Regions from separate parts of the Arthrobacter sp. 05L421 genome, predicted to be linked through region 1. Evidence: riboswitches for the same ligand, from Rfam matches in the RefSeq annotation. Region 1 holds a riboswitch; each other region holds the start of a gene.
The links. Region 1 has a riboswitch for S-adenosylmethionine ahead of metX (homoserine O-acetyltransferase MetX). Riboswitches for the same ligand answer to the same signal wherever they lie in the genome.
Positions count from the first base shown of each region.

Region 2: it holds a riboswitch for S-adenosylmethionine, as region 1 does, so the genes downstream of both, AC1DKQ_RS00120 (aminotransferase class V-fold PLP-dependent enzyme) here and metX (homoserine O-acetyltransferase MetX) in region 1, are expected to answer to the same signal.
Region 3: it holds a riboswitch for S-adenosylmethionine, as region 1 does, so the genes downstream of both, AC1DKQ_RS08675 (DUF1737 domain-containing protein) here and metX (homoserine O-acetyltransferase MetX) in region 1, are expected to answer to the same signal.

Region 1 is NZ_JBFTOC010000004.1:206,044-210,107, forward strand. It holds gene AC1DKQ_RS07610 (MFS transporter) at 1-1,260, opposite strand, end outside; gene metX (homoserine O-acetyltransferase MetX) at 1,427-2,566, opposite strand; SAM riboswitch class IV at 2,578-2,693, opposite strand; gene AC1DKQ_RS07620 (bifunctional o-acetylhomoserine/o-acetylserine sulfhydrylase) at 2,834-4,064, opposite strand, start outside.
Region 2 is NZ_JBFTOC010000001.1:23,897-27,960, forward strand. It holds gene hisN (histidinol-phosphatase) at 1-334, shown strand, start outside; gene AC1DKQ_RS00115 (glutamyl-tRNA reductase) at 433-1,926, shown strand; SAM riboswitch class IV at 2,004-2,117, shown strand; gene AC1DKQ_RS00120 (aminotransferase class V-fold PLP-dependent enzyme) at 2,153-3,571, shown strand; gene AC1DKQ_RS00125 (class I SAM-dependent methyltransferase) at 3,641-4,064, shown strand, end outside.
Region 3 is NZ_JBFTOC010000005.1:124,778-128,841, forward strand. It holds gene AC1DKQ_RS08660 (aminodeoxychorismate lyase) at 1-50, shown strand, start outside; gene AC1DKQ_RS08665 (hypothetical protein) at 591-827, shown strand; gene AC1DKQ_RS08670 (ATP-grasp domain-containing protein) at 873-1,829, opposite strand; SAM riboswitch class IV at 2,191-2,306, shown strand; gene AC1DKQ_RS08675 (DUF1737 domain-containing protein) at 2,427-2,675, shown strand; gene AC1DKQ_RS08680 (rhodanese-like domain-containing protein) at 2,672-3,082, shown strand; gene AC1DKQ_RS08685 (O-succinylhomoserine sulfhydrylase) at 3,082-4,064, shown strand, end outside.

The sequences.
Region 1 (4,064 bases):
GGCGCCGAGGAGGTAAATCGCCACCGGCGTGGAGGACTTGTACTGGCTCAGCAACGCGACGGCGATGATCGGAGCCAGCGAACCGGCCACGATCGAGGTGACCTGGTAGCCCAGCGAGACACCGGAGTAGCGCATCCGGGTCGGGAACATCTCGGCCATGATGGCCGGCTGGCCGGCATACATCAGAGAGTGGAACAGCAGACCGATGGTGATCGCGGCGAGGATGACGAGGTCGTTCTTGGTGTCCATCATCGGGAAGGCGAAGAAGCCCCAGGTACCACCGAGGACAGCGCCGGCCATGTAGACAGGCTTGCGGCCGACGTTGTCCGAGAGCTTGCCGACCAAAGGGATCACGACGAAGTGGACCAGGTGCGCCACGAGCAGCAGCAGCAGGATCCGCGAGGTGTCCGTCTGGACCACGACCTTCAGGTAGGTAATGGAGAACGTGACCACAAGGTAGTAGAGGATGTTCTCCGCGAATCGCAGACCCATCGCGGTGAAGACGCCACGCGGGTAGCGGCGGAAGACCTCGGCGACGCCGTAGCCCTTGTTCTCAACGGTGACCTCTTTGCGGGCTTCCAGGAAGATCGGGGCGTCCTGGACTTTAGTGCGGATGTAGTAGCCGACGATCACGATCACAGCGGAGAGCCAGAAGGCCACACGCCAGCCCCAGCTGAGGAACTCCGCGGATGACAGCGTGGCGGACAGGGTGAACAGCACACCGGTGGCGAGAAGGTTGCCCATCGGAACCGCCGACTGAGGCCAGCTGGCCCAGAATCCGCGCGACTTGCTCGGGCTGTGCTCAGCCACGAGGAGGACTGCGCCGCCCCACTCACCGCCGACGGCGAAGCCCTGGACGAAGCGCAGGAAGACCAAGAGCGCCGGGGCCCAGTAGCCGATCTGCTGGAAGGTCGGCAGGCAGCCCATAGCGAAGGTGGCAACACCGACAAGGATGATGCTCAGCTGGAGCAGCTGCTTGCGGCCGAACTTATCGCCGAAGTGGCCGAAGACGATGCCACCGATGGGGCGGGCAATAAAGCCGACCGCGTAGGTGACGAACGCGGCAATGATGCCGTCCAACTCCGAACCGGAATTGGGAAAGAACAGCTTGCCGAAGACCAGGGTGGCGGCGGAAGCGTAGAGGAAGAACTCGTACCACTCAACCACGGTGCCGGCCATGGAGGCCGTGACAACCTTCTTCAGGCCGGACGATTTGACGTCCGTTTCTTCAGCGCGCCTTGCGGCGTTTTCCGTACTCATCGTGACTCCTTCGGTGTCTCCGTCGACACCCTGTGGACCATTGGGCTGAGGACGCACGTGACTTAGGGCACATGGCGTCATTCCCCATGAGTATGGACGCTCCCGCCCTGAGCCTCAACAGCCATTAGTGCAGAGCGCGTCTGCAAAAATGCACAAGAGGTCGCGCCTAGTGGTCGAAGAAGGCCTCCCGCAGCTGGCCGCTGAGCTGGCCGATTTCGGTCAGGAAACCGTCGTGGCCGATGGGCGCTTCAATGATGTGCACTTCCGGGCGCCCGGGCAGGGCCTCGGCCAGTTGACGGGACTGGGCCGGGAAATACAAGCGGTCCGAGTCCACGGCCGCCACCAGGAACTCGGCGGTGGCCGGGGCCAGGGCCTCCTCGAGGCTTCCGCGCCCCCTGCAGACATCGTGGCTCATGAGGGCCTCGGTAATGGCGATGTAGCTGTTCGCGTCGAAGCGCCGGACCAGCTTGTTGCCCTGGTGGTCCAGGTAGCTCTCCACCTGGTAGCGCCCGCGCCCGGCCAGCGATCCGGCTTCCAGGGGCGCCTCCGGCTCCTGCGCGTTCCGGCCAAACCTGCCGTCCAGTTCGGCTGCGGAGCGGTAGGTGATGTGCGCGATGCGGCGGGCGAGGGCGAGCCCTGCTTCGGGTTCCGGGCCGCCGTAGTAGTTTCCGCCGTTGAAGTGGGGGTCCTGGCGGATGGCCAGGGTCTGGGCCTGCGCGAAGGCAATCTGTTCGGCTGTGCTGCTGGCGCCGACGGAAATCACGGCGCAGCGCCGGACCCGGCCGGGGAACGTGACGGCCCATTCAAGGGCGCGCGCGCCGCCGAGGGAGCCGCCCAGCACGGCGTACCATCTGCCGATGCCCAGGGCGTCGGCCAGCCGCGCCTCGGCGGCGGCGGTGTCCCGCAGGGTGACGAGCGGGAACCGCGATCCCCAGGGGCGCCCGTCCGGGGCCCGCGTGGAGGGTCCCGTGGATCCGTGGCAGCCGCCCAGGATGTTGATTGAAACGACGAAGTACTTGTCCGTGTCCACGGGGGCCCCGGGCCCGGCGAGCTGTTCCCACCAACCGGGCTCTTCGCTGTGGCCGCGGGTCACGTGCGTGTCGCCCGTCAGGGCGTGTTCGATGAGGACGGCATTGGACGCGTCATCGTTCAGGGTCCCCCACGTCTCGTAGGCGAGGACCACATCCGGCAGCGGAATCCCTGATTCGAGCTGCAGGTCACCGATCCTGACGTACTGGACGGTTCCGTCCGGGTTGCGGGATGGCTTGGTTTCAGGAACACCCGTGCGGGTGACGGCAATCGTCATGTGAGGACCTAACTTCGCGCTTGCCTGCCGTCAGCTGACCGGCAGGCCAGGTCCTCACCCGGGGCACCCCGCCGCAAAAGGAGGGTTGCCGGCCAGCAAGCCGGGGCTGTCGCTGGCACTCATGACCTGGTACGAGTCTACGAAAGAGGGTGCGGAAATCACGAAGATTGTGACTTCCATGTGACAGCCCGGCGATCAGACAGCCCCCCGCCGGCCGTCCCGTTCAAGGGAGGCCGGCGGCCGGCCGTCAGGTTTATCTGGCTTAACTCAGGCGGACTTGGCCGCGCGGAATCCGGCGTCGAGATCCGAGAGGATGTCGTCAATGTGCTCCAGGCCCACGGAGAGCCGCACCAGGCCGGGATTCACGCCGGCGATGGTCTGCTGCTCGGGCGAGAGCTGGCTGTGGGTGGTCGAGGCCAGGTGGATCACCAGGGAACGGACGTCGCCGATGTTCGCGACGTGCGAGTGCAGTTCGAGGGCATCGACGAACCGCTTGCCGGCCTCGGCTCCCCCGGCGATGTTGAATGCCACGACGGCGCCGGTTCCCTTGGGCCCGTACTTGCGGCCGCGCTCGTACCAGGGGCTGGACGGCAGCCCGGCGTAGGCAACCGATTCGACGTCGTCCCTCGCCTCCAGCCACTTCGCCACCGTGGTGGCGTTGGCCACGTGGCGTTCGACGCGCAGGCTCAGGGTCTCAATGCCCTGGGCGATGAGGAACGCGTTGAACGGGGACACGGCGGAGCCGAGATCGCGCAGGAGCTGGACGCGGGCCTTGAGGATGTACGAAAGGTTCGCGCCCAGCGCGCCGTCCGCACCGAGGTCTCGGGCGTAGACCAGGCCGTTGTAGGTGGGGTCCGGGGTGTTGAAGCCGGGGAACCGCCCCGGGTCCTTGCCGAAGTCGAAGTTGCCGGAGTCCACGATCACGCCGGCGATCGCGGCGCCGTGACCGCCGAGGTACTTGGTGGCGGAGTGGACCACGATGTCCGCGCCCCACTCGATCGGCCGGATCAGGTACGGGGTGGAGAGCGTGTTGTCGACGATCAGCGGCACCCCGGCCTCGTGCGCCACACGGGAGACGCCCTCGATGTCCAGGACGTCCTGGCGGGGGTTGGAGACCACTTCGCCGAAGAACAGCTTGGTGTTGGGCCGGACGGCGTCGCGCCACTGCTCCAGATTGTCCGGGTCCTCCACGAACGTCACGGAGATGCCGAACTTCTTCAGCGTGTGGGCCAGCAGGTTATAGGTCCCGCCGTACAGGCTGGGGCTGGCCACCACGTGGTCCCCGGCCTCGGCGATGTTGAGGATCGCGAAGGTCTCCGCCGCCTGGCCGGAGCTGAGCAGCAGGGCCGCGAGGCCGCCTTCCAGGCTGGCCACGCGCTGTTCCACGGCGTCCTGGGTGGGGTTGCCGATCCGGGTGTAGATGGGGGCGAGTTCGGCCAGCGCGAAGCGGTTCGCGGCGCTTTCGGCGCTCGGGAACACGAACGACGTCGTCTGGTAG
Region 2 (4,064 bases), on a different contig from region 1:
CTCGCTGTCCTACTCCAGCCTGGGCGGCTGGAAGCAGCGCGGGAACCTGGACGAGTTCCTGGGCCTCACCGAGGAAGTCTGGCGCACCCGTGCCTACGGCGACTTCTGGTCCTACTGCCTCGTGGCCGAGGGTGCCGTGGATATCGCCTGCGAGCCTGAGCTGAACCTCTACGACATGGCGGCCCTGGTGCCGATCGTTACCGAGGCCGGCGGCCGCTTCACCTCGCTCGAGGGCGAGGACGGCCCCTTCGGCGGCAACGCCCTCGCCACCAACTCCATCCTCCACTCAGAAGTCCTCAAGCGGCTCAACCCCGACCTCGACGACCTCCTCTAGGCCCCCCTCAAGGATTCCCAAGGGCCGCTGTACGACGCTGTCCCCAGCTTCGCTGCCGTCAAGGCGTGGAGCGGGCATCGAGTGGCAGGAGGGCAGCCATGTCTGGATCGGTTCACCCCAAGGATCCCGAAACCCCCGACGTCGGCGTCGGTCCGGTTCTACTGGTCCTGGTTGCGAAGTACCGGGACCTGGACATTGAGTCCGCCGCCCGGCTCCAGGCCGTCTCCTCGGAGCTGGGCCAACATCTGCTCGCCAGCAGTTCCGCCGTGTCCGGAGCCGTGGTCGTGTCCACCTGCAGCCGCTTCGAGATCTACTGCGAGGTGGCGTCCAGGGACCATGTAGATGCCGCCTGCACCGTTGCCCTGGGTACGGTCCGCCTCTGCACGGGCCTGCCCGCCGTCCGGCTTGCGTCCCTGTTCGAACACTCGTCTGGCGCGTCCGCGGCGGAGCATCTCTTCGCCGTTGCAGCCGGCCTAAACTCCGTTGTGGTGGGTGAGCGTCAAGTCGCCGGCCAGGTCCGCCGCGCCCTCGCTGAAGCACAAGCCGCAGGTACTGCGAGCGGGCTTTTGGTCCGGCTGTTTCAGGAGGCCTCCCGCACGGGCAGGGACGTGGGGGCGCGGACCACGCTCAGCAGCGCCAGCAGGTCCATAGCATCGGTGGCCCTTGAACTGGCCACTGCCGGAGTCGCGTACCCGTCCCTGACTGATGCTTCCGTAGTCCTCTTCGGCACCGGTTCCTACGCCGCGTGCGTCGCGGAGATCCTCAGGAGCAAACGATGCCCCACCATTTCCGTCTTCTCCCAATCCGGCCGCGCGGAGGCCTTTGTGGCAAGCAGGGGTGGCACGGCGCTGACGGCACAGGTGCTGCCCGCCGCTGTTGCCCGGGCAGACATACTGATTGGCTGCAGCGGCACGGAGACGCGCATCGCTGCCGGCCAACTGGCGCAGTGGAGAGGTGGCAGTGGCCGTGCCCTCACCGTCGTCGATCTCGCTCTGAGCCATGACTTCGACCCCCACGTGGCGGATCTGCCGGGCATTGAACTGATCACCCTGGATTCAGTGCGATCCGCGGCTCCCCCTGCGGACTCCGAGGCGCTCCGCCTCGCCCGCACAATGGTCCGGCAGGCGGCGCACCGTTTCGAAGATCGAGAGGAACTGCGCGCAGTCGACGCCGCCATCGTGGCCCTGCGCCGGCACGTCCAGCAGGTCCTCGAGGCCGAAGTGGAGCGCACCATGAAGCAACATGGGCGCGGCGCCCAGGCAGAGGATGTGAACCTCGCGATGCGCCGGCTGGTCCGCCGGCTGCTTCACCTCCCCACGGTCCGCGCCAGGGAACTGGCCACGGACGGCCGCCAGCACGACTACGCGGCTGCGCTGGAAGCCCTGTTCGGCCTCAGCGTCCAGCCCGCTGGCGGCCGGAGCCCCGGGACCGCCACTGTGGTCGGCTTGAGGCGGCCGACTTGGGAATTGAGGGAGGCGGAGTCTGGGATGAGAGCGTGCGGCGGGGCCGATCCGCGCGGCGGATGCCCGGGAGCCTGCCCGGCGCGCCGCGTCACAGTGCCGTCCTTGGATGGTGTCACGGCGGCTCCGTAGCCCTGGTCCGTAACAATCCGCTTCACAATCGGTGACCGCCTTTTCCCCGGCTGCGCGTATGTCCTACGCTCGATGCAGGTCACGAGTGCCAGCGCTAAACCCCGGTTTGCTGGCCGGCAACCCTCCAGACGCGGTGGGGTGCCCCGGGTGACGACCTGGCCGGTCCGGAACGGACCCGGCAAGCGCGGATTCCCACGATGTGGGGGTCCTGGTCGAGTGAGGTCCCATGACAACTGCCATTTTTCCCGCTGCCCCCGAATTTCACGCCCTCGCGGGCCGCCCGCTGGCGGCCGTCACCGGGGCCGAAATCCAGGCCCCGCTGATCACAGGCGGCCATGCCCGCTACGCCAACCTCGACTACGGCGCCTCCGCCCCGGCCCTGTCCGTGGTCTCGGCCTACTTGAACGAAATCCTGCCTTACTACGCGAGCGTGCACCGCGGCGCCGGCTACGCATCGCAGATCAGCACGTCCGTCTACGAGAATGCCCGGGACATCGTGCGGGACTTCGTGGGCGGCCGGGCGGACGATTCCGTGATCTTCACCCGCAACACCACCGATTCCCTGAACCTGCTGGCCGGCTGCCTGCCGCTCCGTGACGGCCGGCCCACGGGCGAGGTCCTGTATCTCGACATCGAGCACCACGCCAACCTCCTGCCCTGGCAGAGTGTCCCGCACCGCAGCGTCGTCGCTGCCCCCACCCTCGCGGCCACCGTGGACCGCCTGCGGGACGAGCTCGCGCGCGGCGGCGTCAGCCTGCTTGCCGTCACCGGCGCTTCCAATGTCACGGGGGAAATCCTGCCGATCCGGACCCTCGCCGCCCTGGCGCACGAGTACGGCGCCAGGATCGTTGTCGACGCCGCACAGCTGGCCCCGCACCGGCGGATCGACATCACCGCGGACGACGTCGACTACCTCGCCTTCTCGGGGCACAAGCTGTACGCCCCGTTCGGCACCGGCGTGCTGGTGGGCCGGACGGACTGGCTCGACGCCGGCACCCCGCACCTGGCCGGCGGCGGCGCAGTCCGCGACGCCCGGCTCGACTCCGTCAGCTGGACCACCGGACCCGCCCGGCACGAGGGCGGCTCGCCGAACGTCCTCGGTGCGGCCGCGCTGGCCCGCGCCACCCAGGTGATCGCAGCCCTGGACCCGGAACAGTGGCAGGCCCACGAGGACGCCATCCGGTCCTTCCTCGTCGAGGGCCTGCAGGGCATCGACGGCGTGACCGTGCACCGGATTTTTGCCGATTCGTCCACCGCTTCTTCCCCCGGAGGCGACTTGCCGGGCACCGGCACCATCGGCGTCGTGAACTTTTCCGTGGAAGGCTACGACGCCGGGCTGGTGGCCGCCTACCTGTCGGCCGAACACGGCATTGGCCTGCGCGACGGGCGCTTCTGCGCCCACCCGCTGCTCAAGCGGCTCGGCCTGCCCGCCGGCTCCTTGCGGGCCAGCTTCGGCCTCGGCTCACGGCTGGAGGATGCCGAGCGCCTGCTCGCCGGCCTGCAGCAGTTGCGGCAGAACGGACTCGGCTGGGACTACGTGGTGGACGCCGGCCGCTGGGTGCCGGCCAACGATACCCGCAGCTACCCCCACTGGGCCCCGAACACCCCGGGCACCGCCGGTGCCGCGCCCTGCACGGAGGACTAGGCACGGCGCCCGTGCGGTAAATTCGAAAGGTATCTGAAACCAGCAGTACCTTCCCGAAGGAGAGCGCACGTGGCAAGCGGCGGGCCCAAGCTCCACAGTGAGCGGCGCCAGGAACTCGGCCAAAGTTTCCAGGACGGCGGCGAGCACTACGAACGCGTCCGCCCGGGGTATCCGCAGGAGTCGGCCGACTGGCTGATCCCGGCGGGGGCCAAGGATGCCGCGGACATCGGCGCCGGCACCGGCAAGTTCACTGCGCTTCTGGCGGCCCGCGGCCTGCATACGGTGGCCGTTGATCCCTCGGCCGACATGCTGGAGCAGTTGCGCCGCACCCTGCCGGAGGTCACCGCCATCGAGGGCAGCGCCGAGGACACGGGCCTGCCGCCGGAGACGTTCGATCTCGTCACGGTCGCCCAGGCATGGCACTGGTGCGATCCCCGCCTGGCGAGCACCGAGATTGCCCGGATCCTGCGGCCGCACGGCGTGCTGGGCCTGA
Region 3 (4,064 bases), on a different contig from region 1:
GTCGCCAGCTCACGGCCGAACTCAGCGCCTTGTTCTCCACGATCGAATAGCAACACGGGGTCACTTACGGCCCATCCCGCTGCCCCGGACGGGCCGTAAGTGACCCCGCGTTGGTTTTTTGGTTTAGCAGGGCGCGCAGCATGAAGGCCTGAAGACCCTGTCCGCCACAGTGGCTAGGTGGGACGATCCATCCATGAGCGTGAGCCAGGAACCTTCCGCGCAGAACAGAGCGCGCGGCGCGGCAGCCAAGAGTTTTCCGGAGACACCGGCACCGACCACCCGGCAGTTGAGGACTTTTGATCAGCAGCGCCGGGCAGCTGAATTGAAAATCGAGCAAGTCCTGCAGGGGCCCCGGCATAGACGCGAACCGCACGGCGGGGCGCGGGGGCCCTCGCCGTTCTGTCGTTAGGGCACATGGTTGACGGGCCGGCTCCCGGAGGAGCTGACCCCGCAACAGCCGGCGGTGCGGGATCCTGCTTGGCCCAAAGCTGTCCGGAACCGCGGAAGTGGCCCTGGGCCACATGCCGCACGGCTGCCGCAGGTTTCGGCAGAAGTCAGGGAATCGCCCTAGCGTTATGAACGGCAGTCCAATGGATCAGGCAACCCTTGTTGGCATCACATTCGGCTATGTTGTTACCCTCGTCACCGTTTTCATATTGTGTTTGCCCCTTATTTTCGGATTAGTGCTGCTCATGCTCCTGGCAGGTACCGTGCGGCTGATCCTCTTCCTGGCGACGGCACTGACCGTTGGGCTGATCGGCTTGTTCAGGAGCCAGGCCGGCAGCCCGCGCCGGCCTGGACATGGGTCCCATCTCATCACGCACTGACCGGACCATGGTCGGGGGCGGGGCCGGGGCCAGGCGTGCTGGTCCTCACCCCAGGGCGTCCGCTGGAATTGCCGGGCACCGCCGGAACGAGGCGGGGTTGAACGCCGGGAGCATGAAGGTTGCCAGTACGGCGTCGAGCATTTCCGGGGCCCACGTACTGTTCTCCCCGAGGGTCGCGCAGACTCCCAGCACCACAGGGGTTCCGTCCGCGCGGCGGCGGATCTGGACCTGGACTGGCCCGGTCAGCCCGAGCGTGCGGACGGCGGCCAGGCCCAGCTTCCGTACGTCCCCGGCCTCGCTGGCGGGCACCCTGCGACTTACCTCGTCGCTGCCGGCGCGTCCATACGGAGTCCTGGTCTTCTCCAGGACCACCGCCACTGGCGCCATCGCGTTGCGTGCCGGGGTGCCAAACACCAGGCAGACATAGTCGGCGCCCGGGATGAACTCCTGGACAAGCTGCCCCGCGGGCATGTTCTTCCAGGTGACGGAGGCCGTTCCGGCCAGCACGTGGACCCCACGGGAGCCTTCGAAGACCCGCGGCTTGACCACCACGGGACCGCTGAGGCCGGCTAGGGATGCCGGCGCGGCAGCGAGGTCGCCCGGAACGCCGAACCGGGGCACCGGAATGCCGGCTGCCTGCAACGCCCAGGTGGTAAACAGGTTGTCGTTGGCGAGCGCCACCGCGGCAGGGTCGCCCACGATGATCCGCACGTCCTGGGCGAATCCGGCACGGGCTGCGGCCAGGACCGGAAGTTCCACGGTGAGGGTCGGAATGATGACGTTGATGGCTTCGCGATCCACCAGCCGGCGCAGGTCCAGGATCATGTCCGGGTCCGTCGCGGGCAAGAGCCTGGCCGCGGCTGCGGAGGGAGCAGCCTCCGCCTGGCGAGTGTCGGCGCGGGCGTCGGAGCCCAGATACGGAAGGCCGCGGGCTTCGAGTTGGGCCGCGACCGTACGGCCGGCGGCGCTTGCTATCCCGGTAACCAGTATGCGCGGGCCCACAATTGCTCCATTCCGCCGTCACCGGCGGGGCCGCTGCTGCGGCTCCGACGGTTCCGGCCACCGATTCATAGGCTTGTTGACGGACGACTCGATTTACGGACTGCTGATTGACGGACTGCTCGATTGACGGACTGCCCGGATCTGCCGCAACTCGCGCCGACACGCAGGACCATTCCCCTAGTAGACGGCGAATCGTCCGCGCACACACGAGTGGGCAATACCCGAAGTTGGAGCCCGCTACTACTTGCCTGAGGCACGCATACGGTCCGCCGGCCGGCACAGGCTGTCGGGCGTGGCCCGGTTACGGAACATGACGACGGCGGCCGTGCGGGCCGACGTCGTTGGTGTTACGTTTTTGGGGAGTAATGAGAACCGGCGCCAAGCCCTGACTGGCCGGTCGGCAACCCTCCCTTTTCGCGGCGGGGTGCCTCAGGTGAATACTCGGCATATCGACCATTCGAGCTGCAAGCGTGAAAGAGGAGATCCGTCGTGCCCGACACGTCAACACCCGCTGTACCCGAAATACTCAGTTCATCCGCCGCCCCAGACACAGCCACCCGTGCAGCAACCAGCGCAGCCCCCGCCGGCGAGGAAAGGCTGGCCTACCGCCTGTTCACCGGTGCGGATGACCGCGCCTTTTGTGAGCGCGTGTCGGCCGCATTGGCCGAGGGCTACGTCCTGCATGGAAGCCCCGCCGCCAGCTTCAACGGCAGCACCGTGATCGTGGCGCAGGCGCTGGTGCTGCCGGCTGCCATTGCGAGCGCGGACGCCGCCGTGGCCAATGCGGTTGATGAGCTCGACGCCGACGAGTTTGACGCTGTTGGGGCATTCGAGGGGCACGCATGAGCTACGCAGGAGACCTCAGCCCTACTGAGGCGTGGGCCAAGCTTGAGGCGGGAGCCATTCTGGTGGATGTCCGGACCGAGGGCGAATGGGCCCACATCGGCATCCCGGACACCAAGTCCGCAGAAAATGATCCGCTCTTCATCCAGTGGAACCTTGCCGGCGGCACGCCGAATCCGCACTTCGTGGAACAGCTAAAGCGGCAAGCACCGGAGCACACCGCCGTCGAACTGGTGTTCCTGTGCCGCTCCGGTGCCCGGTCGATCGCCGCCGCGACGGCCGCGACGGCCGCCGGCTACACCTCGTACAACGTTCTTGAGGGCTTCGAAGGCGAGACCGACCGCTTTGGCGAACGCACCGTCAACGGCTGGAAGAACCGCGGCCTGCCCACCAACCTCGGAAAAATCTAGTGACGTTCAATCCCGACGCCTCCGGCTGGGCCGCCGACACCCAGGCTGTCCGCGGCGGCCTGGACCGCACCGGCTTCCAGGAAACCACCGAGCCAATCTTCCTCAATTCAGGATTCGTCTACGAGTCCGCGGCCGCCGCCGAGCGCGCCTTCACTGGGGAGGACGAGCGCTTCGTCTACTCCCGCTACGGCAACCCATCCGTCGCGACATTCCAGGAGCGGCTCCGGCTGCTCGAGGGAACCGAGGCATGTTTTGCGACGGCGTCCGGCATGTCCGCCGTCTTCACTGCCCTGGGCGCGCTGTTGGCTGCCGGCGACCGCGTCGTCGCAGCCCGCTCACTGTTCGGCTCCTGTTTCGTGATCCTCAACGAGATCCTGCCGCGCTGGGGTGTGGAGACGGTCTTCGTGGACGGACCGGACCTGGAGCAGTGGCAGGCTGCGCTGTCCGAGCCGACCACGGCGGTGTTCTTCGAGTCGCCGTCGAACCCCATGCAGGAAATCGTGGACATCACCGCCGTGAGCGAACTGGCGCATGCCGCCGGCGCCACAGTGGTGGTCGACAACGTCTTCGCCACCCCGCTGCTGCAGCGTTGCGGAGACCTCGGCGCGGACGTGGTGGTGTACTCCGGCACCAAGCACATCGACGGCCAGGGCAGGGTCCTGGGCGGCGCCATCCTGGGCACCAAGGAATTCATTGACGGGCCCGTCAGGCAGCTCATGCGGCACACCGGTCCGGCTCTCTCGGCCTTCAATGCCTGGGTGCTCACCAAGGGCCTGGAGACCATGGCCCTGCGCGTCAACCATTCCTCGGCCTCTGCCCTGCGGCTGGCGGAATGGCTTGAGGGACAGCCGGCGGTCAGTTGGGTCAAGTACCCGCTGCTGCCGTCCCACCCGCAGTACCCCCTCGCGGTGAAGCAGATGAAGGCCGGCGGGACCGTGCTTACGCTGGAGCTTTCGCCTTCGCCGGGACGAACTGCGAAGCA